DNA from 4 places in the Zobellella aerophila genome. Region 3 is predicted to be linked to each of the others. Evidence: predicted binding sites of a transcription regulator. Region 3 holds the regulator's gene; each other region holds the start of a gene.
The links. Region 3 encodes MetJ, which represses methionine synthesis genes. Its sites were predicted from a motif close to AGANNTCTAGANNTCT; they were not measured.
Positions count from the first base shown of each region.

Region 1: the regulator MetJ is predicted to act here: its motif matches at 4,526-4,541, upstream of metN (methionine ABC transporter ATP-binding protein MetN).
Region 2: the regulator MetJ is predicted to act here: its motif matches at 2,351-2,366, upstream of ABD806_RS12135 (DUF1852 domain-containing protein).
Region 4: the regulator MetJ is predicted to act here: its motif matches at 4,539-4,554, upstream of metA (homoserine O-acetyltransferase MetA).

Region 1 covers NZ_BAABCX010000008.1:105,238-112,753, forward strand. The annotation lists gene dgt (dGTPase) at 1-70, shown strand, start outside; gene ABD806_RS17360 (inverse autotransporter beta domain-containing protein) at 125-1,261, shown strand; gene rfaH (transcription/translation regulatory transformer protein RfaH) at 1,246-1,743, opposite strand; gene ABD806_RS17370 (MetQ/NlpA family lipoprotein) at 1,906-2,733, opposite strand; gene ABD806_RS17375 (methionine ABC transporter permease) at 2,755-3,408, opposite strand; gene metN (methionine ABC transporter ATP-binding protein MetN) at 3,389-4,432, opposite strand; gene ABD806_RS17385 (ABC transporter permease subunit) at 4,773-5,798, shown strand; gene ABD806_RS17390 (ABC transporter permease) at 5,791-6,837, shown strand; gene ABD806_RS17395 (extracellular solute-binding protein) at 6,847-7,516, shown strand, end outside.
Region 2 covers NZ_BAABCX010000003.1:127,007-134,522, reverse strand. The annotation lists gene ABD806_RS12150 (gamma-glutamyltransferase family protein) at 1-184, shown strand, start outside; partial or broken gene ABD806_RS12145 (transposase) at 446-597, shown strand; gene ABD806_RS12140 (LysR family transcriptional regulator) at 857-1,741, shown strand; gene ABD806_RS12135 (DUF1852 domain-containing protein) at 2,504-3,487, shown strand; gene ABD806_RS12130 (methionine synthase) at 3,515-4,543, shown strand; gene ABD806_RS12120 (hypothetical protein) at 5,105-5,227, opposite strand; gene ABD806_RS12115 (1,2-dihydroxy-3-keto-5-methylthiopentene dioxygenase) at 5,312-5,854, opposite strand; gene mtnC (acireductone synthase) at 5,857-6,543, opposite strand; gene ABD806_RS12105 (methylthioribulose 1-phosphate dehydratase) at 6,540-7,154, opposite strand.
Region 3 covers NZ_BAABCX010000003.1:347,104-354,619, reverse strand. The annotation lists gene metL (bifunctional aspartate kinase/homoserine dehydrogenase II) at 1-417, opposite strand, end outside; gene metB (cystathionine gamma-synthase) at 417-1,577, opposite strand; gene metJ (met regulon transcriptional regulator MetJ) at 1,763-2,092, shown strand; gene ABD806_RS13245 (TIGR00645 family protein) at 2,113-2,607, shown strand; gene cysQ (3'(2'),5'-bisphosphate nucleotidase CysQ) at 2,689-3,507, opposite strand; gene nudE (ADP compounds hydrolase NudE) at 3,504-4,064, opposite strand; gene hslR (ribosome-associated heat shock protein Hsp15) at 4,209-4,601, shown strand; gene hslO (Hsp33 family molecular chaperone HslO) at 4,612-5,481, shown strand; gene pckA (phosphoenolpyruvate carboxykinase (ATP)) at 5,649-7,262, shown strand; gene ABD806_RS13215 (LysR family transcriptional regulator) at 7,282-7,516, opposite strand, start outside.
Region 4 covers NZ_BAABCX010000002.1:819,462-826,977, forward strand. The annotation lists gene metH (methionine synthase) at 1-1,919, opposite strand, end outside; gene ABD806_RS11455 (cation:proton antiporter) at 2,184-3,470, shown strand; gene metA (homoserine O-acetyltransferase MetA) at 3,566-4,510, opposite strand; gene ABD806_RS11465 (molybdopterin-binding protein) at 4,654-5,832, shown strand; gene ABD806_RS11470 (phosphatase PAP2 family protein) at 5,863-6,567, opposite strand; gene ABD806_RS11475 (8-oxoguanine deaminase) at 6,666-7,516, opposite strand, start outside.

The sequences.
Region 1 (7,516 bases), on a different contig from region 3:
TTTCGTGAGTGGCATGACCGACACTTATGTTTTGGAAGAATACCGGCTGCTGTGTGGCTTGCAGGGATAGCCAGCGGTGCAGCAGCCCGATCGGATGAAGCCTGTTAGCCACGGAAGCAAAAACATGCGCTGTATCCTCTTTGCACTGTCGTTGTTGATGAGCCCCCCGCTCTGGCCGCTCGAGCTCCCTGTGGTGATGTATCAGGTTGTCGAGGGCGAGGACTGGGTCTTGCTGGCCAGCCGCCATGGGCTGAGCGAACAGCAGTTACGCGATGATTATAATGCCGAGCTAAGCACGGCCGAGCTGGTTCAAGGGGACTGGATCCGAGTGCCAGGCCCGGCGGTGGCACCAGCTCTTTTTCCTCCCCTCGTTTCCCTGTCTGCTCCCCAGCAGCCCGCAAACGAAAAAATGATGCTGACCCTGGCCGGAGCCATGAAGGCTGCTGCGGAAGATCGGCTGGATATGTTTGTGGAGCGGGAGACCAGCAGCCTGACCGATGAAACCCTGTTATTCGGGACCCGTCAGCTGTCGGCCCTGCCCTGGATCTCGCCCGAAGCCTGGGGCTGGGATTATCAGCTGCCGCTGTTCGATAAAGACCTGCGCTTCAACAGCCGGATGGCGTTGCCGTTATCAGGTCGCTGGAAAGGTGAAATGGGGGTGGATTATCGGTTAGAGCGGCTGACCTATCAATTGGGGCTGAATTACCGCCAGCCGTTGCTCGGGGCTTGGCATGCTCAAGTCGCCCCCGTAGTGGACTATCAGGATGAGTACGAACACCGACGGGCAGGTGTGACTTTGGCATTGGCTCATCCCGATTGGCGCATGGGTATCAGCCGTTACCGGCGGTTTTCCGGCTGGCGCCATGGGCCGGACGGATGGGAGAGGCCGGCTTCCGGCCTGCTCTGGTTCGGAGAGGGACGAATGCCGTTTGTGTCGGGATTGACCATGGCGGTCAGTCGCTATCAATGGCAGGGCCATCGCCTCAGCCTGCAGGGTAGTGGCGACAATGACCGGGCCAGTGCGGCGCACCAGTGGTCGTTGAGCTATTCCCCCTGGCAACGGTTCCGTATACAGACCGACCTCAGGAGTAACAACCAGCGGCAATACGAGTCCAGGGTCAAGCTGGGGATCGAATTGCCCTTGAGTCTCTCCGGCGGCTGGTTCTGGCCCAGGCGGCCGGACCTGGGCTTGCTGAACTATCAACCCCTGCGCCATCACAGTGTGATGGTTCTGGAACAGGCGGCCTATGAGGCCTGGTAGTCGGTATTGGCGATGCTGGCCTTGGTTTCCTTGTGCAGCAGGGTCAGCAGCAGGATGGCGCGCTGTTCGCCGTCGGGCTCCTGATAGATGGCCTCCAGGCCGCGGAAGGGCCCCTGGCTGATCACCACTTTGTCGCCTGTTTTTGGCAGGGTGGACATCACCCCCCGCAGTTCGTCGCTGTCGGCCCGGGCCATCAGTTCATACACCAGTTGACCCGGAACCTCGCAGGGATAGGTGCCGAAGCGCACCAGGGTGCGTATGCCCCGGGTCGAGCCGATGGTGGCGGAACTGGTAATTTCCAGATCGGTACGGAGAAAGATATAGCCGGGAAACAGGGCTTCAATGCGCTGCACCCGTTTTCCCCGAACCAGTTTCTCGATTTCCACATGAGGGTAGTAGGCTTCAACGCCCTGATTGTTCAGGTTTTGCTGCGCCCTTTCTTCCTCCCGGGGCCGGCAATGGGCCAGATACCACTTCTCCATAGAATCCCCTGGCTTGCAGATTAAACGGTAATTATGACAGCAGAAACAAAAAAGGCCACGGCTTGCCGTGACCTTGCTGTAATAGTGCGAGATGGCCTACCAACCATCAGCTTGGCTTTGGCCACTCCCAGTTTGCGTGACCCTTGCTGCAATAGTGTTGGCTTACCAGCCTTTGACTACGCCGCCTTTAAACAGCTCCAGTGCGGCCTGATAGACTTCTTCGCTTTGATAGGCTTTGACAAAGGTTTTGATCCGCTCGTCGTCCTGGTTGTCTTCCCGGGATACGATCAGGTTGACGTAGGGCGACTCCTTGTCTTCCACGAACAGGCCGTCACGGGAAGGCAGCAGATCGATTTGCGAAGCATAGGTGGTATTGATCACCGCCAGCGCGACATCTTCCAGCGAGCGGGGCAGCTGAGGTGCTTCCAGCTCGATGATCTGCAGGTTTTTGGGGTTGGCCGTGATGTCCAGGGTGGTAGCTTCCAGACCGGCTTCGTCACGCACTTCGATCAGGCCCTGTTGTTCCAGCAACAGCAGGGTACGGCCCAGGTTGGTCGGGTCGTTGGGTACGGCGACTTTAGCGCCGTCCGCCAGTTCATCCAGCGACTGGATCTGTTTCGAGTAGCCGGCGATGGGATAAACAAAGGTGTTGCCCACGGGCACCAGGGTGTAGCCCCGGTCGGCGATCTGCTTGTCCAGGTAAGGCTTGTGCTGGAAGGCGTTGATATCCAGGTTGCCGTCGTTTAGCGCCACATTGGGGGTGACATAGTCGCTGAATGACACCAGCTCTACGTCCAGGTCGTATTGCTCTTTGGCGACGCGCACGGCGATTTCGGCCACCTGTTCTTCGGAGCCGGCAATCACCCCCAGGCGCAGCGGCTTGGCCGCTTCTTCCTTGGCGGTTTCCTTGGTTTCTTCTCCACAGCCGGCGAGGGCCAGGGCGGAGGCCAGTACACCGACGGTGGCCAATGATTTAAATCCCAACTTCATGACAGAGCTCCTTAAGATGATTTAGCGATGATCGACATGGGTGACCAGTCGTTCGCCGATACTTTGAATGATTTGTACCAGAACCACCAGCATCACCACGGTGATCAGCATGATTTGCGGATCGAAACGCTGATAACCGTAACGGATGCCCACGTCCCCCAGGCCGCCGCCGCCGATGGCGCCGGCCATGGCGGAGTAGTTGACCAGGGTAACCAGGGTGATGATGATACCGTTGAGCATGCCGGGCAGGGCCTCGGCCAACAACACCTTGGTGATGATCTGGCTGCGCTTGGCGCCCATGGCCTGGGCCGCCTCGACCAGGCCGTTAGGCACTTCCATCAGCGCCCCTTCCACCAGGCGGGCGACGAAGGGAATGGCGGCGACGGTCAGTGGAACTATGGCCGCGACCGTGCCGATACTGGTGCCGACCACCAGGCGGGTAAAGGGAATGATGGCCACCAACAGGATGATGAAGGGAATGGAGCGGCCAATGTTGATGATGGTACCCAGCACCTTGTTGAGGGCCTTGTTTTCCCAAATCTGCCCGTCTTTGGTGACATGCAGGGCGATACCCAGGGGGATGCCCAGGACACAGGCGATGGCGCCCGAGCCGAAGGTCATGATCAGGGTTTCCCATAAGGCTGACAACAGCAGATTAATCATGGCATCGGACATAACCGAGTAACTCCACCTGAATTTTATGTTCTTGAAGATAGGCGATGGCCGCCTGGGTCTGTTCTGCCTCGCCGGCCAGCTCGGCCAGCATAAAGCCGAATTTGACCCCACCGGCATATTCGATATCGGCGCTGAGGATAGTCACATCCACCTCGAAGCTGCGGCTTAATATGGAAATCAGCGGCGAGTCGACGGTTTCACCGGTAAAGCCCAGGCGTACCAGGGGCAAAGTATTTGCTGCCGGCTCCGTCGTCAGCCGTTGCTGATATTCATCGGGTATTTCCAGATGGATGGTGGAGGCGATAAAGCGCCGGGCCAGCTCGGTTTTGGCATTGGCAAAAAACCAGGATACCTCGCCCTGTTCGATCAGCTCGCCGTCGTTGATGATGGCGACCCGATCGCAGATGCTTTTGACCACCTGCATTTCATGGGTGATCAGCAAGATGGTCAGGCCCAGCTTGCGGTTGATATCCTTGAGCAGGGTAAGGATGGACTGGGTGGTCTGAGGATCCAGCGCCGAGGTGGCTTCGTCACAGAGCAATACCTTGGGTTTGGGAGCCAGTGCCCGGGCGATCGCCACCCGCTGCTTCTGGCCGCCGGACAGGGCATTGGGGTAGGCATTGGCTCTGTGGCTCAGGCCGACCAGCTCCAGCAGTTCATCCACCCGCTGTTTGATGGCCGCCTTGTCCATGCCCGCCAGCTCTAGGGGCAGGGCCACATTGGCGAATACGGTGCGGGAAGACAACAGGTTGAAATGCTGGAAGATCATGCCGATCTTACGACGGCTCCGGGCCAGGGCACGGTTGTCCATGCCGGTCAGCTCCTGACCGTCGACCACCACAGAGCCCTGCGTCGGGCGCTCCAGCATATTGACGCAACGGATCAGGGTGCTTTTACCCGCCCCCGACTCACCGATTACGCCCATGATCTGGCCGGCTTCGATCTCCAGATCGACCGTTTTCAGGGCATAGACGGCCTGGTCACCGTCGCCATATTTTTTACTGATACCGCTTAGTTTTATCATCGGAGGTAAACCCTTCCGGCCTTGTTATTCACTGCTATAACAGATGAGAGTAGAGACACGTCATGCAAGCATAACGAATAACAGTGGATGCTAAGCCGTCTGGACGTCTGAGTCAATGTAAATTTCCCTGCCTGCCATCGGCCGTATCAGGCTGGTGCGTATCTTGCTATCTTTATTCCTAATGAGATAGGGTAGGCTTAGGTCTCCAGGTTCGGCTGGTAGCCTGAAGTTGCAGCTCGCCAAAGATCCAGATGGGTGCGTGTTCGACTCGGGCTGTCTTGAGGCAGGCGCCTGAGCCGCAGCCGGCTGGCATGGATGTTTTCGGCATATAAGGATACCTATGGGCCAGTACTTTCTGCGCCGGTTATTGTTACTGATACCTACCTTTATTGGCATTACCCTGGTGGTGTTCGCCATCACCCGTTTTGTCCCCGGAGGTCCGGTCGAACGCATGCTGATGCAGTCGCAGCTGGCGGGCAGCGAAACCAGTCAGTATTCCTCCAGCCGTGGCGGCCAGGTATTGTCGGAAGAGCAAATCGAAGAACTCAAGGAGTTTTACGGTCTGGACAAGCCGGTATTTGAGTCCTACTGGGAGTGGCTCAACAAGCTGGTACGGTTCGATCTGGGCCATTCGACCCGCTACTATGATCCGGTCTGGGAGTTGATCAAGGAACGACTGCCGGTGTCGGCTTTCTTCGGGATCAGCACCTTTATCCTCAGCTATCTGGTGTCCATCCCGCTGGGTATCCTCAAGGCGCTCAAACATAACAGCCGTTTCGACAGCATCAGCTCCATGCTGATCTACGCCGGTTATGCGCTGCCGGCCTACGTGGTGGGCATCTTCCTGCTGACGGTGTTCGCCTTCCAGCTGGGGTGGTTCCCGATGGGCGGTTTTGTCGGTGATGATTTTGATTATCTGGACGGCTTCTGGCCCAAGACGTTCAACCTGTTCCATCATGCCCTGCTGCCGTTGATCGCCTATGCCATCGGGGACTTTGCCGTGCTTACCATGACCATGAAGAACAGCCTGCTGGAAAATCTGTCCGCCGATTATGTACGCACCGCCGTGGCCAAGGGGCTGCCGTTTCACAAGGCGGTCACCGGCCATGCCCTGCGCAACAGCCTGATCCCCATCGCCAGTCATTTCGGCAATGTGATCTCGGTGTTTTTCGCCGGTTCTTTTCTGATCGAGGTGATCTTTAATATCGACGGCCTGGGTCTGCTGGGCTACGAGGCCGTGGTGGAACGGGATTATCCGGTGGTGATGGGCATACTGGCGATCACCTCGCTGCTGATGCTAGTGGGCAATATCTTGTCGGATATGTGTGTGGCGCTGGTGGATCCGCGGGTGCGCTTCGATGGCTAGCTTGATCTCGGAACTCACCCGCAAGAAACTACGCCGTTTCCGGGCTATCAAGCGGGGCTATTATGCCTTTTGCCTGTTTGCCCTGATGGTGCTGCTGGCGCTCTGTGCCGAGCTGTGGGCCAACAACCGGGCGCTGCTGGTCAAGTACGAGGGCCGGATCTATTTCCCTACTTATGGCGCTGTGATCACCGGCGATACCTTTGGCCTCGGCTATCGCTACGAAACCAACTACCGGGAGCTGAAAAAGGTGCTGGCCGAACGGCCCGACGACTGGGTGCTGCTGCCCCCTGTGCCCTGGAGCCCCTATGAGCAGGATTACAGCACCGGCAGCTTTCCACCCAATGCCCCCAGCCTGGAGAGCCGGCATTTCCTCGGCACCGACAATTCGGGGAGGGACATATTGGCCCGCCTGGTCTACGGTTTTCGTACCGCGGTCGGCTTCGCCTTTATCGCCCTGACCGCCAGCTACACCATAGGGGTCATCATCGGTTGCCTGATGGGATTTTTGGGTGGTAAGTTTGATCTTATCTTTCAAAGGTTTATCGAAATCTGGTCACAGGTACCCTTTTTATACGTGATCATGATACTGGTGTCCCTGACCCAACCCAACTTCACCCTGTTCGTAGCCATCAACGTGCTGTTCGGCTGGATGGGCATCACCTGGTATATGCGAACCCTGACCTACAAGGAAAAAGCCCGGGACTATATCCTTGCCGCCCGGGCCCAGGGCGCCGGACTGCTCCGTATCATCGTTCACCACATCCTGCCCAATACCCTGGTGATGATAGTCACCCTGGCGCCTTTTACCGTGGTGGCCAATATTTCTTTGCTGACGGCGCTGGACTATCTGGGCTTTGGTCTGGCGCCGCCGACCCCCAGTTGGGGGGAGTTGCTGCGCCAGGGGGTGAATAACCTGGATGCACCCTGGATAGTGGCCTCTGTGGTGACCGCCGTGTCCTTGGTGTTGATTACCGTGTCTTTTATCGGGGAGGCTATCCGGGAAGCCTTCGATCCCAAACATTTTTCGCGTTATGAATAGGCAGGGAAGATGATGAAAAAGCTCATGTCGATAATCACAGTGTGGTGCTGTGCCTTCGGTCTGCTGGCCGCGGAACTGCCGGCCGGCCTGCAATGGGAAACCAATAATGAGGATCCCATCTTCGCCTCTCCCGAGGCTAAGCGGGGGGGGGTGTTCAACATGATGATGACCAGCTTCCCGCTGACGTTCCGCACTGTGGGGCCGGACTCCAACGGCGGCTTCCGTTCTTTTGTGCTGGAAAACCAGCTGGGCCTGTACAGTATGCACCCGGATACCGATAGGCCGATTCCGGCACTGGCCACCCACTGGGCCTTCGGCGATGATCACAAGACCATGTATTTCAAGTTGAATCCTAGGGCGCGCTGGTCCGATGGCCAGCCGGTGACCGCCGATGACTTTCTATTTGCCCTGGAATTCATGCGCTCGGAGGTAATACGGGCGCCCTGGTATAACAACTACTACACCGAAGAAATCGTTGATATCACTAAATATGACGAGCACACCATTTCGGTGACCGCGGGCTCGCCCAAGAGCCGGCAGGAGTTGCTCAATACCGTCGGCCTGACTCCTCAGCCCAGGCATTATTATGAAATGAGCGACGATTGGGTGCGCAAATACAACTGGGCCGTGGTGCCGGTCACCGGCGCCTATGTCATCGATGAGGTGAAACGTGGCCGCT
Region 2 (7,516 bases), 220 kb from region 3:
TGAAGTTGAGCCCCATTTTCCTGATCATCTTGCACAAGCGCTTATGCGTAGAGGCCATAATGTCATAAAACGCACAGATTCGCTGAGCTTCGGTCGAGGCCAGATTATCTTGCGTGACTCAAAGAGCGGAACACTTTGTGCCGGGACCGAACCTCGTACCGACGGTGCGGCCGTCGCTTGGTAATAGTTTATTTGTGACGTCCAAGTCAGCCATTAAGGTTAAACACTATTTTTTGAAGGGCGGCTGACGACACAACTGCAACCAATGGCGAAATGTTCCCACTTTGCAATAAGTGGGAACGTTTTTTGTTATTCTAATTTCCGGCTGTCAATGGGCACCGGAGCGGGCGCAGGTGTTCAACCCTGCCTTCGATGTCACTCCGGCCAGCTTATCAGTGGCCGGGTGCCGGCACCGGCGTGGTCACCCCGCAGCAGCATCTGTAAGCGCAAGCATGGCAGGACAAGCGCCGTGTCTGGCGTAAGTTGCACCTTGCTGTCGATGCGTACACCCACAAGGTCATCGTTGCTGAAATCAGCCTGGAGAATGCGGCGGATAACGAGGTCTTGCCCACCTTGCTCAACCCCCTTCAACGCCGGTCAAGCCTCGGCGACGTGAAGGTCATGAACAAAGTCATCGGGCTCGGTATGCCTGTTCGTCAGCCGACCAGTTAAAGGCATCTACCCCAATGGGGATAGACTGTCCCGGCTCTGCTTTGATCAACAACGTCAATTAGTTTGCATCAAAAATACTTCTAGATATGCATTGACGACATTTAAACAATGAAAATAATGATATATTTTCAATAAATCATGAATTATATTCATATTATTAAGTGCTAAAGACCGGAGTTAAGTTATGTTGGAGCGGTTTCACCTTGAAGTACTGGCAGCAATAAAAGAGCAAGGAACCTTAACCCAGGCTGCTGAATCGTTAAATTTAACCCAGTCTGCATTGAGTCATAGCATTAAAAAATTAGAAGGCCAGATCAAAACACCTGTTTGGCAAAAAGAAGGTAGAAACTTGTGCCTTACCAATGCAGGTGAACAAATTTTGACTCTTGCCAATCGGGTATTGCCGCAATTTCAACACACTGAACTTCTATTGCGTCAGATAGCGAAAGGCGAAATGGGTTCACTTCGCATCGGCATGGAATGCCACCCTTGTTATCAATGGCTGTTAAAAGTGATTGAACCTTATCTTGAAAAGTGGCCAAACGTTGACATTGACGTGAAGCAGGAATTTCAGTTCGGTGGTCTAGGCGCCCTGCATAGCTACGAAATAGATATCCTCGTCACACCTGATCCCTTGTATAAACCTAAGGTGACGTTTATACCGGTATTTGACTATGAACATAGACTCGTCGTTTCGGCATCTCACCCCCTTGCCATACAAAACTCGATCATGCCTGAACAGCTAAATGAAGAAGTTTTATTCAGCTATCCGGTAGAGCCTGCGCGGCTGGATATTTACAGTCAGTTTTTAAACCCCGCAAAATGCACGGTCAAAAAACACAAGACCATCGAAACGACGGAAATCATGTTGCAAATGGTGGCAGCAGGCAGAGGCGTCTGTGCATTGCCTGGTTGGTTAGTGGATGAATTCGCCAAAACAATGGCTATTAAAAGCCTCCGGTTCGGTAACCATGGGATTAGAAAACAGATCTTTTTGGGAATGCGAAAAGGCGAAGAACAGATTAATTACCTGAGTGATTTCATTGCTCAGGCTCAGCACATCAGGTAATTACTCAGTCTTGCCTTTAAATAACTGATACAAATACCGCTACATTTCGAGACAGAAGTCAGGATTCGATTAGCAGACCCTCCGCGCCAGGGATGGCGCGGCGGAGCCCCCAAGGATGGGTTTACGGCGTGTCTGCGTTCGATCCTGATTTCTATAGCACAATTAGGAACAGTTATTTAAACTCACACATCTTTTCACTAATACAGCTGCTGCTACTGTCAGGTGGCGTTGTTTCCTATACAGTGAACTATCTGTCTCCGCTATGATCTGATCAACCGACGAACGGACTCAGGCATAAAAAGATAAGTAAAGCACGGCACAACATCGGCAACTGTCTGCAATACAACCTGACCTTGGTCAATCGCAGTTTACTGACCTTTCGGATGGATGAAGAGGCTATCCGGCAGTGATACTGCCATTTTTCAGCTGATAGACGTACCCTGACCCGCCGGGATACAGCTGCATCTGCAAGTGCACCCACACCGTAAATGTGGCATACCGCTTGACCGCTGGCTTACAACGAATCATGAGCTTTGTTCATGTTTTTATGAAATGAAATCATTATTTTTCATGTAACCATCCCTGTATAACATATCTACGCTTAGCTCTAGACATCTGGACTTCTAGATAACATTGCCATTGATTGTTAATTAGACAAAACCAGGAAGGACTGTGCCGCTTGGCGATGAAAAAATAAGTAAGCCCAGAAATAGCAATAAATAAATTCAGATTTTATCTCGGAAAATTGGATGCCAGATCACGATGAGTAACGACTTTACATTTGCTATAAACAGCATTGGTTTCGATGAAAATTATCAGCCCTCAGACAATACGCGTATTACTACCAACTTTGCTAATTTGGCTAGAGGAGAGAGCCGCCAAGAGAACTTGCGCAACGCCTTAAAGATGATTGACAATCGTTTCAATGCCTTGGCGCATTGGGATAATCCCAAAGGAGATCGTTATTCTGTCGAACTTGAAATAATTTCCGTTGATATGGATATTGATAATGAAGGCAAGGGTCATACCTTCCCTACGATTGAAGTATTGAAAACGAATATTGTTGATCACAAAACTAACAAACGTATTGAAGGTATTGTAGGAAATAATTTTTCCTCTTATGTGCGAGATTATGATTTCAGCGTATTGCTGTTGGATCATAATAAGAATCAACCAAAATTCAGCATTCCAGATAATTTTGGCGATCTGCATGGAAAACTCTTCAAGTGCTTTGTGAACTCAGATGCCTACAAACAAAACTTTATTAAACCCCCTGTTATCTGTCTCAGTATTTCGGATAACAAGACCTATTATCGGACTGAAAATCAGCATCCCGCACTGGGTGTTGAATACCAGCCAAATGAATCATCTTTGACTGAGCAATATTTCAAAAAAATGGGGTTGGAAGTCCGCTACTTTATGCCGCAAAATAGCGTTGCTCCTCTGGCTTTTTATTTCTTTGGTGATTTGCTTAATGATTACAGTAATCTTGAGCTTATAAGTACCATCAGCACGATGGAAACTTTTCAAAAGATTTACCGACCTGAGATTTATAATGCTAACGCTGCAGCAGGAAAGTGCTATAAACCAAGCTTGAAGAACCTGGATCATTCATTAACTCAAATCATTTATGATCGAGAAGAACGTAGCAAGTTAGGTATTAAGCAGGGTAAATTTGCTGAGAAGCATTTCATCAGGCCATACCAATCTATTCTTGAGCAATGGTCTGCCAATTGCGCTTTATAATTAACGGGAATGTAAAAAGGTATTTTCATGAAGAAATTATTACCCACTTCAACTGCGGGCAGTTTACCCAAACCTTCTTGGCTTGCACAACCTGAGACACTTTGGTCACCTTGGAAATTGCAAGAAGAGGAATTGATTGATGGTAAACACGATGCTTTACGTGTGTCGTTGCAAGAGCAGCAACAAGCAGGTATTGATATTGTCAGTGACGGCGAGCAAACGCGCCAACATTTTGTGACTACGTTTATTGAGCACCTTAGCGGTGTTGATTTCGAAAAACGTAAGACTGTTAAAATTCGTGATCGCTATGATGCGAGTGTACCGACGGTCGTTGGCGCAGTAAGTCGCCACAAGCCGGTTTTTGTTGAAGATGCCAAGTTTTTACGTCAGCAAACCAAGCAACCCATTAAATGGGCGCTGCCAGGCCCCATGACTATGATAGATACGCTTTATGACGACCACTATAAAAGTCGCGAAAAACTAGCCTGGGAATTCGCCAAAATACTCAATCAAGAAGCCAAAGAATTAGAGGCAACTGGTGTTGATATTATCCAATTTGATGAGCCTGCATTTAATGTGTTTTTTGATGAGGTAAATGATTGGGGGATTGCAGCTTTAGAAAGAGCCATTGAAGGCCTTAAATGTGAAACTGCTGTACATATTTGCTATGGTTATGGCATCAAAGCCAATACGGATTGGAAAAAGACGTTGGGTTCTGAGTGGAGACAATATGAAGAGGTCTTTCCCAAACTGCAAAAGTCTAATATCGATATTATATCCTTAGAATGTCACAACTCTCGTGTCCCAATCGAACTGCTTGAACTCATTCGAGGTAAAAAGGTGATGGTAGGGGCCATTGATGTTGCAACCAATAGCATTGAGACGCCAGAGGAAGTAGCCAATACTCTGCGAAAAGCACTTGAGTTTGTAGATGCCGACAAGCTCTACCCTTGTACCAACTGTGGCATGGCACCCTTATCTCGTCGGGTAGCAAGAGGCAAGCTAAATGCCTTAAGTGCAGGTGCAGAAATCCTCCGCAGAGAACTCTCGGCCTAGGGCGTTGTTTCCTAAATCAGTGAACTATCTGTCTCACCCATGACCTGATCGCCTGACGAATGAACTCAAGAGCAGACAGATGGCCAAAGCGCGGCACAACATCAGCAACCCGCCCTCATGCTCAAGGTCTTCTTTGGCCTGTCACTGCGGGCACTGGAAGGATTCATTAACTCCATTCTTCAGTTGATGAATGCCGCTGATCTCGCCCGGTTACAGCAGTAACAGCAAGCGCGCCCAGAGGGCAGACGTGGCTTTTTACACGAGAGCGATCAAGCGCTTATGTGTAGAGGCCATAATGTCATAAAACGCACAGATTCGCTGAGCCTCGGTCGAGGCCGGATTATCTTGCGTGACTCAGAGAGCGGAACACTTTGTGCTGGGACCTAGCCCCGTACCGACGGCGCGGCCGTCGCTTGGTAATAGTTTATTTGTGACGTCCAAATCCACTATTAAGGTTCAACACTATTTTCTGAAGTACGGCTGACGACACAACTGCAACCAATGACGAAACGTTCCCACTTTGTAATAAGTGGGAACGTTTTTTGTTATTTTTATTTTCGGCTACCAATGGGCACCGGAGCGGGCGCGGGTGTTCAACCCCGCCTTCGATCTCACCCCGGCCGAGCTTATCAGTGGCTGGGTGCGGGACACCGGCGTGGTCACCTCGCAGCAGGTTGAAACCATCGGTGTCATTTCTCCATGGCGTGTCGGCGGAGGCGGCCCTGTTGCCGCCTCTCTACGGTTACGGCAGATCGCCTGTGAATGCTATCAATCCAGCTTGGGAAAGCCGTCGGCGATGCCGTCACCGGTGAACTGGGCGACCCAGCCTTCCGGATTGTTGAACAGGCGGATGGCGGTGAAGCGCGGGGCCGAGCCCATATCGAACCAGTGGCGGGTGTTGGCCGGCACCGAGATCAGGTCATGCTTCTCGCACAGCACCTGATACACCTTGCCCTCGATATGCAGACAGAACAGCCCGGCCCCCTCCACGAAGAAACGCACTTCATCTTCGCCATGGGTGTGCTCGGACAGGAATTTCTCGCGAAACACCGCCCGATCCGGATGCTCCGGCTGCATGCTGACCACATCCCAGCTCTGATAACCGGCCATCGCCACCAGCCGATCGATTTCGGCCTGATAGGCGGCCAGGATGGTGGCGTTATCGGCATCGGCGGCCAGCTCGCGGTCGGCCCGCCAGCGTTCGAAATTCACCCCGATCTTCGCCAGTTCGGTGGCGATAGCGGCGCCATCCCGGCTGGAAAACAGGGGCTGGGCCGGGTTGTTGTCGGCAAAAACGGTTAAGACACTCATGGTCACTCCTTGGCTGTCAGGCTGATTTCATCGAAACGGCTCACCTGATGGTGATGGCTGGCGGGGTCCGGCTCGCCGCGGATCAGCTGGCAGGTTTGCATGCCGGCGGCTTCGGCGGCATCCAGCTCCTGGTGAATGTCCGACAGGAACAGGATCGCGTCAGCCGGCAGCGCCAGCTCCCACACTATGGTCTGATAGGCCCCGACTTCCCGCTTGGCGCCGATCTTGGTATCGAAATAGCCGCTGAACAACGGGGTCAGATCCCCCGCCTCGCTGTAGCTGAACAACAGCTGCTGGGCCGCCACTGAACCGGACGAATAGACATAGAGACGAATACCGGATCTATGCCAGTCTTGCAGGCAGTTGACGGCGTCCTCATAGATATGACCCTTGAAGTCGCCGTTCACATAGCCGTGGCGCCAGATCATGCCCTGCAAGGCCTTGAGCGGGGTGGCTTTGCGGTCTTCGTCTATCCAGCGCCGCAGTTCGGCGATCACTTCGTCCAGCGAGGCCCGGGGCCGGCCCATCTCGGCGCGGACATCATTGAGCAGCACCATGACTTCCGCATCATGGGCGGTCGCCTGCACGAAGTCGGCCATCCGCTCCCGGGCATAAGGAAACAGCACCTGGTGCACGAAGCGGATATCGCTGGTAGTGCCTTCTATATCGGTAACTATGGCTTTAATCACTTTGCCTCCAGCAGTCTGCGGGTCAGTTCGCATTGAAATAAAAACTCCAGCCCGTCCAGGTGGCGGCGGGCCTCGGCCACGGTGCGGCCGAAACAGTACAGGCCGTGGCCGCGCACCAGGAAACCGTAGGCCAGCGGCTGACGCCGATGGTGATCCGCCACCCGCATGGCCAGGGCGTCGATGTCCTGATCGTTATCGAAAATCGGGATCTGCACCGTACCCAAGTGAGTCTGCTGACCGGACAGGGACTTTTGCATCTCATAGCCGTTCAGCGCCAGCGCCGCCCCCTTTTCTGCCCGGGACAGCACGGTAGCGTTGACCGAGTGGGTATGCAGCACCACCCCTGCCTCCGGCAACAGCCGGTAGATCAGGGTGTGCAGACCGGTTTCGGCGGACGGACAACGACCATCGGCCACGCCGTTGTCGGCCAGGCGCACGGTCAGAAAATCCGCTTCGCTCAGACTGCCCTTGTCCTTGCCCGATTCGGTCACCAGGCAGGTTTCGGCGTCCAGCCTCTGGGACATGTTACCGCCGGTGGCCGGGCACCAGCCCTTGGCGCCAATCCAATGACAGGCGGCCACCAGCTCGGCCAGCCCGGAGGGATACAACATAATGATTTCCTTTATATAAACAGCGATGGCCGAAGGAGGGGGAGGGCTGGCTGCACACCGACGCGCTGCGGGTCAAGGCCACCTGCACTTTACGCCTGCTGCGAACATTCACCGGATGTTCGGTCAACCTTAAAGTTTGGTGCAGGCAGCAAGCTGCCCCATGTAAGCTCGACCGCACCACTGACCGCCAAGGATGGCGGAAATGTCGAAAATGCAGGAGCATTTTTCGACCTTGGCGCGGACGGTCGGCTTAACAGCCAATCCATCCCCTCTATATAAGCAATCTGAGTCCGGCTGTTTAGACGTTTAACCGTCCAAGTGTCTCGATTGCCAAATCCTAACACTCTGCTATAGTGCCGGGC
Region 3 (7,516 bases):
GGCCAGCAGCCGGGAAGACCAGAGTTCGCCGAACGACTGGATCTGGTTGCGGGTGTATTCGTCCAGCCGCTGGTGTTCCAGCACGCTGGCGATAGTCTGGATATCGTCATCCAGGGCCGCCACCAGCTCAGAGCCCGCTTCGCCCAGGGTGCTTTCGATCAGCCCCTGCTGAAAGGCATGTAACCCGGACAGCGCCTCGGGGGCGGCGCTGTCGCCGCTGGTAAAGAGGTTCAGCAACTCGATCAGGCGGTTGGTGGTCTTGCCGGAGGCCGACACCACCACCAGCGCATCGGGCTGTTGCAGCCGGCCGATAATACCGGCTACCCGGTGAAAACAGGCGCTGTCGGCCAGGCTGCTGCCACCGAATTTATGTACCGGCCGACGGTGCAGGCCGGGATCTGGCTGAAAGCTGCTCATTATCCCGCCAATACCTTGAATGCGTTGTCCAGGTCATGGATCAGATCCCGGACATCCTCGATGCCCACGGACACCCGCAGCAGTTGGTTGCTGATGCCGGCGGCACTGCGCGCCGCCTCATCCATGGCCGCATGGGTCATGGTTGCCGGATGGGCGATCAGGCTTTCCACCCCGCCCAGGGATTCGGCCAGGGAGAACAGCTGCAGCTGTTGCAGGAAGGTTTTCAGTCCGGTTTCGTCTGTATCCAGCTCGAAACTGAGCATGGCGCCGAAACCGGACTGCTGACGGGCCGCCACCTCGTGACCCGGGTTGCCGGGCAGGCTGGGATGATAGATGGCTTTGACTTCGGGCCGGGTTTGCAGGTAGGTCACCAGCGCCTCGGCATTTTCACAATGCTGACGCATGCGCACACCCAGGGTGCGCAGGCCACGCAGGGTCAGATAACTGTCGAAGGGCGAACCGGTCAGCCCCAGGCAGTTGGCCCACCAGCGCAGCTCTTCGGCAAGCTCGGCATCGGCGGCCACCACGGCCCCGCCCAGCACGTCGGAATGACCATTGATGTATTTGGTGGTGGAGTGCACCACCAGATCGGCACCCAGGGTCAGCGGCTGCTGCAGCGCCGGTGACAGGAAGGTGTTGTCGACCACCGTCAGCGCCCCGGTTGCCTTGGCGGCGGCGCAGAGGCCGGCGATATCCACCACCCGCAGCAGCGGGTTGGAGGGGGTTTCAATCCACAGTATCTTGGGCCCTTTGGCCAGGGCCTCCGTCAGCGCCTCGGCATCGGTCTGGTCCACATATTCCACCCGGAAGTTGCCCTTCTTGGCCAGGGCATTGAACAGCCGATGGCTGCCGCCGTAGCAGTCGTGGGGTACCAGCAGCAGATCGCCGGCCTGCAACTGGGAGGTGATGATCAGGTTGATGGCTCCCATGCCGGTGGAGGTTACGGCGGCGCCCGCGCCTTTTTCCAGCTTGGTCAGGGCCTCGATCAAGGTCTGGCGGGTGGGGTTGCCGGAGCGAGTATAGTCGAACTGGCGCGGCTGATTAAAATCGGCAAAGGTATAGGTGCTGGTCAGATATACGGGCGGCACCACGGCACCATGCTGGGTGTCTGTGTCGATACCGGTACGTACGGCATGGGTCTGAGTCTGGTATTCTGGCATATCCGCTCCTTTGCACTGCTGGCAGCTGTTAGGCATATAGAGTTTTCCAAGGGAAGCCACATTACCCCAGGCAATAAAAGCCGTCAAGGCTTCCAGACGTCCATAAGGCTTTGCCGTTGGATTGCCAATATAAAGTGCAAGGGTTACAATCTGGTCCGGATTTTTAACCTGTAAATAGGTGGATAATGAAGACTGAATGGAACGGCGAATATATCAGCCCTTACGCCGAGCATGGCAAGAAAAGTGAGCAGGTCAAAAAAATCACCGTCTCCATACCGCTCAAGGTGTTGAAGATACTCACCGACGAGCGCACGCGCCGGCAGGTCAATAACCTGCGTCACGCCACCAACAGCGAGCTGCTGTGCGAAGCCTTCCTGCATGCCTATACCGGCCAGCCGTTGCCGGTAGACGAAGACCTGCGTAAAGATACGCCCGACCAGATCCCGTCCCGGGCCAGGGCCATCATGACCGAGCTGGGCATAGAGATCGAAGACTACGCCGCCGACGAAGAATAATAACAAGGCACTCAACCACCATGGAACGTATTGTCGAAAACCTCCTGTATGCCTCCCGCTGGCTGCTGGCGCCCATCTATTTCGGCCTGTCGCTGGCGGTGCTGGCATTGGCGATCAAGTTCTTCCAGGAAATCTTTCACCTGTTACCCCATGTCTTCGCCATCGCCGAAGCGGATCTGATCCTGGTGATACTGTCGCTGATCGATATGGCGCTGGTCGGCGGCCTGCTGGTGATGGTGATGATCTCCGGCTATGAGAACTTCGTCTCCCAGCTGGACATAGACGAAAGCCAGGAAAAGCTGAACTGGCTGGGCAAGATGGACTCAGGTTCCCTGAAGATGAAGGTCGCGGCTTCCATCGTCGCCATTTCCTCCATCCATCTGCTGAAGGTATTCATGAACGCCCAGAATATCGCGGACGGCAAGCTGCTCTGGTATGTGGTGATCCACCTGACCTTTGTGCTGTCGGCCTTTGCCATGGGGTTTCTGGACAAGCTGACCAAGCAGGACCACTGAGCTCCGCCACCGCCCCCCTCTGGCAGACAACAGATCGCCGCCGCAGGCCCTGGCCTGCGGCGGCGATGTTTTTGGGGGCCCTTACTCGGGCTGCACCAGCATCTGTTGCCAGGGCAACCCCGCATCACCCAGGGTAATAAAATTGGGATTGATCAGGCTCTCGCGCCGGTTATAGCTCAGTTGTTCCAGGCTCAAATCCAGCAGCCGCCCCCCCGCCTCCTCCACTATGCACTGGGTCGCGCCGGTATCCCATTCGCCGGTGGGGCCGATACGGATATAGCAGTCGGCCCCCCCTTCCGCCACCAGGCAGGACTTCAACGAGCTGGAGCCCAGGGGCAGCAGCTGGCAGTCCAGACTCGTATGCAAACGGGAACGGACCCATTGCACATCCTGGCGCCGGCTGATCGCCACCCGCAAACGGGTCAAGGGTACGGCATCATGATGCCGGGCATGGATCTGCACCGTTTCGCCACCGGCGGTTACTTTAAAGGCACCATGGCCGCGTACCGCGTAATACATCAGATCATGCACGGGCGCATAGACCATGCCCAATACCGGCTGGCCCTGTTCCACCAGGGCGATCATGGTAGAGAAATCACCGCTGCCGGCGATAAATTCCTGGGTGCCGTCGAGTGGGTCCACCAGCCAGTAGCGGGGCCAGCGTTGCCGCTCTGCCAGGCTGATATCGCCCCCTTCCTCGGACAATACCGGGATATCGGCCAGGGCCCGCAATGCCTTGTCGAGATACTCGTGGGCCGCCAGATCGGCGCTGGTCACCGGGCTGTCGTCATCCTTGTGTTCCGACTGATAGTGGCCGCTGTCATACAGGGACAGGATCAGCCTGCCGGCTTCCCGGGCGGCGGCCTTGACCCCTGGCAGTAAGGCATCAGCATCCATTATGCTTCCTCTCTTCTAAGCCAGTCTTGCAGCAGGTACAGGCCACAAATGCTCCTGGCCTCGCTGAACTCCGGCAACGCCATCAGTTGCGCCAGCTGGTCGATGGGCCAGGGCACCACTTCCAGCGGCTCCGGCTCATCCCCCTCCCGCTGCTCCGGGTACAGATCCCGGGCCAGCAAGATATCCATGCGGCTGCCGAAATAACCGGGCGCCAGGGACACCTGCTTCATCGGCAGCAGGGTGCGCGCCCCATAGCCGATTTCTTCCATCAACTCCCGGTTGCCCGCCTCCAGGGCGGTTTCACCGGGATCGATCAGGCCCTTGGGAAAACCCAGCTCATAGCTGTGGGTGCCCGCGGAATATTCCCGGATCAATAACAGGGTGTCGTCATTGAGCATGGGTACCAGCATGACCGCGCCCCGGCCGCTGCTGCGCATTCGCTCATAGACTCTTTCGACACCATTGCTGAATTTCAGATGAACCGCTTCGACCTTGAATAATCGGCTTTCAGCCACCAGTTCTGTGTTCAGTATCTGAGGTTTTTGTTTCTCGTCACTCATGCCCTGTTCCGCGCCTTGGCCCATAAAGAGAGGTTACTGCAAGTAATAACAAACTTCCGCACACATCGCCATGTTACGCCACTTCTACGCCTTAGTCTGGCTCATCTGGTATAATCCTGGTCTGCTTTAGCATGAGAATGCGAGATGACGACAGAAACCAAGCCGGTCAGGCTCGACAAATGGTTATGGGCCGCCCGCTTCTACAAGACCCGCAGCCTGGCGCGGACCATGATAGACGGGGGCAAGGTGCACTATAACGGTCAGCGGACCAAGCCCAGCAAGCTGGTCGAGGTCGGCGCCCATCTCCGCCTGCGCCAGGGTCATGATGAAAAAGAGGTGGTAGTACTGGTGCTGTCGGAGGTCAGGGGCAAGGCCGAGACGGCACAAGCCCTGTATGAGGAAACAGCCCAAAGCCAGGTCAAACGGGAGCAGAATGCCGAGGCCCGCAAATTCAACAGCCAGTTTGCCCCCAGCCCGGAGCGCAAACCGGATAAGAAACAACGACGTACCTTATTGAAAATCAAACAGGGTGAGTGAGACTGCCTATATGACACACAATGACCAGCTTTATCGTTACCTCTTCGATCACTATCAGGTACGGGGCGAGCTCGTCCGCCTGAGCGACAGCTACCGGCAGATACTGTCTTCCCAGGACTACCCGGCGCCGGTACAGCGGCTGCTGGGCGAGCTGCTGGTCGCCACCAGCCTGCTGACCGCCACCCTCAAGTTTGAAGGGCATATCACGGTCCAGCTGCAGGGCGATGGTCCTGTGAAGCTTGCGGTGATCAACGGCGACCACCGGCAACAGCTGCGCGGCGTGGCCCGCTGGGAAGGCCAGGTACCCAACAGCGACAAACTCGCCGAGCTGGTCGGCAAGGGCTACCTGGCCATTACCATCACCCCGGATGAAGGGGAGCGCTACCAGGGCATCATAGAACTGGATGCGGACTCCCTGGCCGCCAGCCTGGAAAACTATTTTGCCCAGTCCGAACAGCTGAACACCCGCATCTGGCTGTTTACCGAACTGACCGCCGCTCAACCGACGGCGGCGGGCATGCTGCTGCAGGCCCTGCCCAACGGAGACACGGATGAAAATCAGGACTTTGAACACCTGCAGGCCCTGACCCAGACCATCAAGGCGGAAGAGCTGCTGCGGCTGGATGCCCAGGACGTGCTGTACCGCCTCTATAACCAGGAAACGGTACGGGTATTCGAGCCCCAGCCGGTAAGTTTCAAGTGCACCTGCTCCCGGGAAAAAAGCGAAAATGCCCTGCTCCAGCTCGGCCACGCCGAGGCCCTCGAACTATTGAGGGAGCAGGGCCAGATAAAAATGCACTGTGACTATTGCGGCAATTCTTATCGCTTTGATAATACCGACCTGCAGCAAATATTTAATGATTCAACCACGCTGCATTAACGTTTTATTTTATTAATTAGGGGCGAAATGCCCCTTTGGTCTTATTTCGCTGCGAAAAATTGCAAATTTTGAAGCTGATCCCCTAAATTTTCCCCCATTGCTGATATTCTTCGGCTCCCAAAATTACACTAATAAAAACACCACCCTCTGTAACCCAGGAGAAAACAATGACATCCAAGGCGGAACAATTAGGCCTTTCCCAATACGGTATTAATGATGTAACCGAAATCCTTCATAACCCTTCCTATGAGCAATTGTTTGCCGAAGAAACCCGCCCGGATCTGGAAGGATATGAAAAAGGCGTAGTGACCAACCTGGGTGCCGTTTCTGTCGATACCGGTATCTTCACCGGTCGCTCTCCCAAGGATAAATACATCGTCCGCGACGACGTCACCCGCGACACCGTCTGGTGGGCCGATCAGGGCAAGAACGACAACAAGCCGATGACCACCGAAACCTGGAACCAGCTGAAAGCGCTGGTGACCCAGCAATTGTCCGGCAAGCGCCTGTTCGTGGTCGACACCTACTGCGGTGCCAACCCGGACACCCGCCTCTCGGTGCGTTTCGTCACCGAGGTGGCCTGGCAGGCCCACTTTGTTAAAAATATGTTTATTCGCCCGACAGCAGAAGAACTGGCCGGCTTCGTGCCCGACTTCGTGGTGATGAACGGTGCCAAGTGCACCAACCCCAACTGGCAAGAGCAGGGCCTGAACAGCGAAAACTTCGTCGCCTTCAACCTGACCGAGCGGGTCCAGCTGATCGGCGGCACCTGGTACGGCGGCGAAATGAAGAAAGGCATGTTCTCGATGATGAACTACCTGCTGCCGCTGAAAGGCATCGCCTCCATGCACTGCTCCGCCAACGTCGGCAAAGACGGCGACGTGGCCATCTTCTTTGGCCTGTCCGGCACCGGCAAGACCACCCTGTCCACCGATCCCCAGCGTGAGCTGATCGGCGATGACGAGCACGGCTGGGACGACGACGGCGTGTTCAACTTCGAAGGCGGCTGCTACGCCAAGACCATCAAGCTGAGCCAGGAAAACGAGCCGGAAATCTATGCCGCCATCCGCCGCGATGCGCTGCTGGAAAACGTGACCGTGCAGGCAGACGGCACCATCGACTTCGATGATGGCTCCAAGACCGAGAACACCCGGGTCTCTTACCCCATCTATCATATCGACAATATCGTCAAGCCCGTGTCCAAGGCCGGCCATGCCAAGAAGGTGATCTTCCTGACCGCCGACGCCTTCGGCGTGCTGCCTCCGGTCAGCAAGCTGACCCGCGAGCAGGCCCAGTACCACTTCCTGTCCGGTTTCACCGCCAAGCTGGCCGGTACCGAGCGTGGCATTACCGAGCCGACCCCGACCTTCTCCAGCTGCTTCGGTGCCGCCTTCCTCAGCCTGCACCCGACCCAGTACGCCGACGTACTGGCCAAGCGCATGGATGCGGTCGGCGCCGAAGCCTACCTGGTCAACACCGGCTGGAACGGCACCGGCAAGCGGATCTCCATCAAGGCGACCCGTGCCATCATCAATGCCATCCTCGACGGCTCCATCGAAGATGCCGAGTTCGTTGAACTGCCCTATTTCAACATGGCGATCCCGACCGCATTGAACGGCGTGGAAGACGGCTCCATCCTGGACCCTCGCAACACCTATGCCGATCCGACCGAGTGGGACGGCAAGGCGAAGGATCTGGCCAAGCGCTTCGTCGACAACTTCGAGAAGTTCACCGACACCCAAGAAGGCAAGGCCCTGGTGGCCGCCGGTCCCCAGCTGTAAGCCAGCCGATAACCCGCCATCAAGCCCCGGCATCGCCCGGGGCTTTTTTATTCGTCCCCCGCAACTTCAGCAGTCCTCCCGAGTTCGCCACCAGCTTCCTTAATTCCTCCTTCAACAACTGGCTGAATTCCTGGGTGGCCCGGGATCTGGCCCTGTGGGCCGGGTACATCAGGTGGTACGAAAAAGACACCCAGGGTTCGAACGGTCGGAATACCAGGTTACCGGACGGGAAATGCAGGGCGGTGATCGGGTCT
Region 4 (7,516 bases), on a different contig from region 3:
TAGCGCTCGGCAATCTCCAGCAACTCTTCGGTGGCACCCTCATGGGTGTTGAGCACCACGGCTTCCACTTTTTCCTTCAGCTCGGGCGCGATATCGGCGTAGATGGCCAGCTGTCCGGCATTGACGATGCCCATATCCATGCCGTTCTTGATGGCATAATAGAGGAACACCGCATGGATAGCTTCGCGTACCGCATCGTTACCGCGGAACGAGAAAGACACGTTGGACACACCGCCGGAGATCATGGCATGGGGCAGGTGAGTCTTGATGTCCTTCACCGCCTCGATAAAATCCACCGCATAGTTGTTGTGCTCTTCGATGCCGGTGGCGACCGCGAAGATGTTGGGGTCGAAGATGATGTCTTCCGGCGGGAAGCCCACCTGATCGACCAGGATTCGGTAGGCGCGCTGACAGATCTCGAACTTGCGCTCCCGGGTGTCGGCCTGACCCACCTCATCGAAAGCCATGACGATCACCGCGGCACCGTAGCGGCGCACCAGCTTGGCCTGTTCGATAAACTTGTCCTCCCCCTCCTTCATGGAGATGGAGTTGACTATACCCTTACCCTGGATGCACTTGAGACCGGCTTCCAGCACTTCCCACTTGGAGGAATCGACCATGATCGGCACCCGGGAGATATCCGGCTCACCGGCGATCAGGTTGAGGTAGCGGGTCATGCAGGCCTCTGCGTCAAGCATGCCCTCATCCATGTTGATGTCGATGATCTGGGCGCCGCTTTCCACCTGTTGCAGCGCCACCTCCAGTGCCTCGTCGTATTTCTCTTCCTTGATCAACCGTTTGAATTTGGCCGAGCCGGTGACATTGGTCCGCTCACCGACGTTGACGAAGATGCTCTCGGGAGTGATGGTCACCGGCTCCAGACCCGACAGCCGGCAGGCCACCGGCAGCTCGGGCAAGGCCCTGGGGCTGATGCCGGCCACCGCCTCGGCCATTACCCTGATATGTTCCGGGGTCGAGCCACAGCAACCGCCGACCAGGTTCAAGAAGCCGCTTTCGGCCCATTCCCTGATATGGCTGGCCATTTCTTCCGCTTCGAGATCATATTCACCGAAGGCATTGGGCAGGCCGGCGTTGGGGTGGGCCGAGACATAGGTTTCACAGATGCGGGACAGCTCGGCCACATACTGGCGCAGCTCATCGGGCCCCAGGGCACAGTTCAGGCCGAAAGAAATCGGCTTGGCATGACGCAGCGAGTTATAGAAGGCTTCCGTGGTCTGGCCCGACAGGGTACGACCGGATGCGTCGGTAATAGTGCCCGAAATCATCACCGGCAGGCGCCGGTCCAGCTGCTCGAACAGTCCCTCGATAGCGAATACCGCCGCCTTGGCGTTCAGGGTATCGAAGATGGTCTCGATCATCAGCAGATCGGCACCACCCTCGATCAACGCCTGGGCCGCTTCGGTATAGGCGGTCACCAGTTGATCGAAGGTGACGTTGCGTTTACTAGCGTCATTCACATCGGGTGAGATGGAAGCGGTCCTGTTGGTCGGGCCCAGCACCCCGGCCACAAAACGGGGTTTGTGGGGTTCTTTGGCGGTCCACTCATCGGCAACCCTGCGCGCCAGCCTGGCCGCCTCCAGGTTAAGCTCCGCCGCCAGGCTTTCCATCTGGTAATCGGCCATGGCGATGGTGGTGGCGTTAAAAGTATTGGTTTCCACGATATCGGCGCCGGCGGCGAAATAGTCGCTGTGGATCCGGGCGATGATCTCCGGCTGGGTCAGCACCAGCAGATCGTTGTTGCCTTTCAGATCAGACGCCCAGTCGGCGAAGCGCTCCCCCCGGTAGGCGGCCTCATCCAGACGGTGGGACTGGATCATGGTGCCCATGCCGCCATCTATGATCAAAATGCGTTCGGCGAGCGCCTGCTCGAGTTGGGAAAAAACCGGGGAATTGGACACTTTTGACTCCTGTAACAACATGATTCCTGCGGGCGGACTCCATGCTATCACAAAAATGGCCATTAGAAATCCAGCCATCTATAAGGCCAGCGAGACTGGCCTCCGGAGCCCCGGGAAGATAATTAGGATGACGCCTGAATTTTTATCTTTATATAGCAGTTTTCACTAGAGACCAGCGGTAGAAATAGGGCAAACTATGCGCATCCGGCGAAGACCGGAAACCTAGCTTGCCAATGATTAAAAATAACAACCGGAAGTGCCTTAATGAGCGTTTACTACACCTTGTGTATTTTAGCGGCGATGGCGATCACCATCGCCTTCGTCAACCAGTATATAACGAGAATACAAACCACCATTGCCATCACCTCGGGTGCCCTGGCCATTTCTATCCTGATGTTGATCCTGGGTAAAACCACTTGGCCCGAACTGCAGTTGCATGCGGTGGCCACCCTCAAGACGGTGGATTTCGGGGATTTTCTGCTAAAGGGGATACTCGGCTTCCTGCTGTTTGCCGGCGGATTGGGCATCAACCTGTCGGCACTCAAAACCCAGAAATGGGAAATTACCACCCTGGTTATCCTGGGAGTATTGCTGTCGACCATGGTCGTGGCCGTCGGTCTCTGGCTGCTGGCCTTTATCGCCTCCATTCCCCTGCCCTTTGTCTATTGCCTGTTGTTTGGTGCCCTCATCTCACCCACGGATCCCATCGCCGTGCTGGCAATCGTCAAGAAGTTGGGCGCACCGGAACAGATCGCCATCCAGGTTGAAGGCGAGTCGCTGTTTAACGATGGTATCGGCCTGGTGGTATTCCTGACCATCTTCGCCGTGGCCTTCAACGGCCATGAGACCAGCATGGGCTCGGTACTGGCCCTGTTCACCCATGAAGCCATCGGCGGCATTCTGTTTGGCGGCCTGCTGGGACTGATGTCCCACATCATGATCAGCGCCACCGATGATGGCTCCATGGAACTGCTGATGACCCTGTGCATACCGACCGCCGGCTTCGCCATCGCCAATATGCTGGGTGTATCCGGCGCCCTGGCCATGGTGGTCGCCGGCATCATGATCGGCAACTGGACCCGCCATACCGGCTTCAGCGAGCAGAGTCAGAAGTACCTGGATCATTTCTGGCACCTGATGGACGAATTCCTCAACGCCCTCTTGTTCCTGCTGATCGGCCTGGCCATGCTGCTAGTGCAATTTCACTGGCAGGCCTGGATCCTGGTGCTGCTGTCCATACCGCTGGTACTGGCGGCCCGCTTTGTCAGCGTTGCCGTCCCTTACCTGGGGTTCCGCCGCTTTCGCAGCTACAACAAGTATTCGGTGCGCATCCTGACCTGGGGCGGCTTGCGCGGCGGCTTGTCACTGGCCATGGCGTTGTCGATCCCGGCCGGCATCAAGCTTGGGGCCAACGGCCAGGTGGAGCTGCGCGATCTGATCCTGATGATGACCTACGCCATAGTCATTTTCTCGATCATAGTGCAGGGCATGACCATCACCCCCATGATCAACAAGGCCAAGGCGCTGGAAAAACCCAGCGAATTCGGCTAGCACATAGCGCTGGTATCGATAAGGGCCGTGGCCCGGCGAAACCCATGTTTCCCGGGCCCCGTCACTGAGGGCCTACACACCGGCGGAAAGTATCGTCAGTAACGGGTCAGGGTCTGGCCCTCGGCGCTCAGGGTACGCAGGTCGTAAGGGGTCAGCTGGTAGACATGGTAATTCAGCCAGTTGGCGAACAGCAGATGGCCGTGGCTGCGCCAAGTCGCCTTTGGTGCATTATCCGGGTTATTTTGCGGAAAGTAATTTTCCGGGATGGCGGGCTCAAGGCCGGCCGACAGATCACGCAGATACTCACCATGCAGGGTACCCGCATCGTACTCGGGATGGCCGGTGACAAACACCTGCCGCCGATCCGGACTGACCGCCAGATACACCCCCGCCCGCTCCGACGCCGCCAATATATTCAGATCGGTGCGCTCCTGAATAAGCTCGATCGGAAAGTCCGCATAGCGGGAGTGAGGAGCCAGAAACACATCGTCAAAACCCCTCACCAGTGGCTCAAACTCAGCCAGCTTCTGATGTTCGTAGACACCGGACAACTTCTCCAGCCGGGTCTGCTTATCGACCCCATAGAGGATTTTCAATGCCGCCTGTACCGCCCAGCATAAAAATAGGGTGGAGGTCACATGGCTTTTCGCCCATTCGATCACGTGCTCTATCTTGTCCCAATAGAGCACGTCGCAGAAATCGGTCAGTCCCAGGGGAGCACCGGTGATAATCAGGCCGTCGTAATACTCATCCTTGATCTGCTCGAAATCATAATAAAAGTTTTCCAGATGAGATTGAGGCGTATTCTTCGAGGCCCTGTCATCGATGCGCAACAGATCCACATCTATCTGCAAGGGCGAGTTAGAGAGCATCCTTAACAACTGGTTCTCGGTTTCTATTTTTTTTGGCATCAAGTTAAGCAGCAGTACCCGCATGGTACGGATATCCTGATGGGCAGCACGGGACTCCGTCATCACAAAGATATTTTCCTGAGTCAGGACATTGGCCGCGGGCAGGCGATCCGGGATCTTGATGGGCATGTGCTTACTCCCTGAGCAGTATCGGTAAAAAAGTCTAGACATCCAGAAATCTACAACAAAGGGGTGGCGGTTGTCATCCCTGACATGGGCGGGATCGGCAAGTTGCGCTAGAATCCCGGCAGACCCATAACAAGGACACCATAATGAACCCAGTGATTGAATTGGTGAGTACCGGCGACGAAGTACTGACCGGGTTGATTACCGACACCAATGCCGGCTGGCTGTCCCAGCAACTGCTGGAGCTGGGCTGGCAGGTCAGACGCCGCTTTACCGTTGGCGATGACAAGGCCGATCTGGTGCAGCTGTTCGAGCAACGCAGCCATGAAGCGGATTTGATCATCGTCAACGGGGGCCTGGGCCCTACTTCCGATGATATCAGCGCCCTGGCAATGGCCGAGGCCGCCGCAGTGCCTCTGGTGCTGAACGAGCACTGGCTGGAGGTCATGCGAGCCAAATACGGCGCCCGCAACAGGCCCATGCCCGAAAGCAATATCAAACAGGCCATGTTGCCTGCCGGCGCCGAGGTCATCGACAACCCGCTTGGCACCGCCTGTGGCTTTGCCGTCAAACTCAACCGCGCCACCTTTATCTTTACCCCGGGGGTGCCGTCCGAACTGAAAAATATGATGGCTGCAGAAGTCACGCCCCGCCTGGTCCGGCTGTTTGGCCGACAGGGCGCCAGCGAGGTACGCCGCTTCTTCCTGTTTGGCCTTTCCGAATCAGGCTTGAGCGATCGCCTGGACAGCAAAGCCTGGCAGCCGGGAATTACCCTGGGCTACCGCGCCAGCCTGCCGACCATAGAGGTCAAGCTGATCATCGAGCAGGCCTCGCCTGCCGCCGTGCAGCAGGCAGAACAACAGTTGCTGGACGAGGTGGGCAGACACCTGCTGGCAAGGGGGGAGCTGGATTTCAAGACCAGCCTGGGCCCCTTGCTGGCCAACCAGGCCCTGACCTTGTTTGAGGAGGCCAGCGGTGGCCGGCTTACGGATACCATCAGTACCATCACCCCCGAGTTTGAAGGCCATTACCTGTGCGGCTTACCTGACGAAGCGCGTGATTTAGCAACATGGCTGCTGGGCTCCAGCCGGGAGCTGGCACTGGCCATCGGCGCCGAAGGACCCCAGGGCGTCCCCCTGGCCCTGCTCACCGCTGGCGGATGCCATGCCCAGACGCTGAGAGTCCAGTTTCGCGATCCGCTCTCCCGCCGCAAACTGCTGGCCTTCGCCGCACTAGACATGCTGCGCCGCCATCTCAGCGGGCTGGAAGTGATGGTTGACTACGATATCCTGCCCTGCAGCGAACGTCTGATACTGGCATCCTGACACAAGGGGGCCCAGCCCCCTGTATAGCAACTAGCCGAGTCGGTTAAGGCGGATCAGTATCCTCATCACCAAACCACTCATCATATTGACCAGCCGCCCGGACAGTGGCGTATGGAATAACCAGGCCCCGGTTAGCAGGGCCAGGGGCACCGAGCCACAGAAAAAGTCGGTAAACCAGTGGGCACCGGACAGCATCCTGGGCATGGCCAGCATCAGCACCAGGGGCATCACGGCATATAGATAGCGGCGGGGAAAACGGTAACAGATGAATAACAGGAAAGTGGCAAAGCCGATACCGTGATCGCTGGGAAAAGCGTCCCCCGAGGCATCTTTTGCCTTGATATCCGGCACCAGCAGACTCACCCGGGCTGCATTCTCATGGCTCAGGGTCGGGCTTGCTCTCTCGATAGGCAGGGCTTTACCCACAGCGGCCTGGATGGAAAAGGCACCGGCCATGATCAGCAACAGACACAGTAGCCGCACTCGCTCAACCCAGGATAGCAACCAGGCGAAACGGAATACAAACAACATCATCAACAATGCCACGGCACCGTCTATCCAGCGTTGATTGATAAACGCCACCCCCTCGGCCCAGCCGGGAACGCGGGTCAGCAAGTCATTAAAAAACCAGAAAACACCCTCATCCAGCGCCTGCCAGTAACCGTAGAACCAGGAGAAAAATAATAAAAACGCCAGGCCGTGGAGTATGCCGAAACCTTTAAAATCCCATGCCATAGAGAGTATTGTATGCGGTTGATAAGAAGCGCTACTTATAGCAGAAAAGATGACAGTTAGCCGACCATAAAAAGCCGGCTAACGCCGGCTCCTCTTGATTACAACAGCTTGGCGGCCAGCTCCCGCTGGCGGGCCTTGAGTGCCTCTATATCAAGGTTACAAATGGCACCATCTATAACCCGCCACTTACCGGCCACCATCATGCGGTCGGCACGATGGGCCCCGCAGAGCAGCAGCGCGGCCAGCGGATCACCGGCGCCAGCGAACTGGATCTCATCCAGCTTGAACAGAGCCAGATCCGCCTGTTTGCCCACCGCCAGTTCACCTATGTCATCCCGTCCCAGACAGGCGGCCGAACCGCGGGTGGCCCATTCCAGCACCTTCTGATGGGTAATTCGACGGGCGCCATAGCGCAACCGCTGTAACAGCAAAGCCTGCCGCACCTCCAATATCATATTGGAGCAGTCATTCGAAGCCGAACCGTCCACGCCTATTCCCACCGGGCAGCCGGCCGCTTCCAGATCCAGCGTCGGGCACTGGCCCGAGGCCAGCAGCATATTGGAGGATGGGCAGTGAGCAATACCGACGCCGGCCTTGCCCAGCCGCCGGATTTCCTCTTCATTGAAATGGATACCATGGGCCAGCCAGACCCTGTCGTTCAGCCAGCCGACCGATTCCAGATAATCGACCGGCCTCATCCCGAACATTTTCAGGCAGAACTCGGTCTCATCGTGGGTCTCGGCCAGGTGGGTATGGAGTTGTACCCCATAGCGGGTGGCCAGTTCGGAGGACGCCTTCATCAGCTCGGAGCTGACCGAAAAGGGAGAGCAGGGTGCCAGCGCGACCCGGCTCATGGCGCCGGGTTCAGCACTATGATAACGGCGGATCAGCCGCTCGCTATCAGCAAGAATCGTGGCTTCCGACTGCACCGTGGATTGGGGGGGCAAAC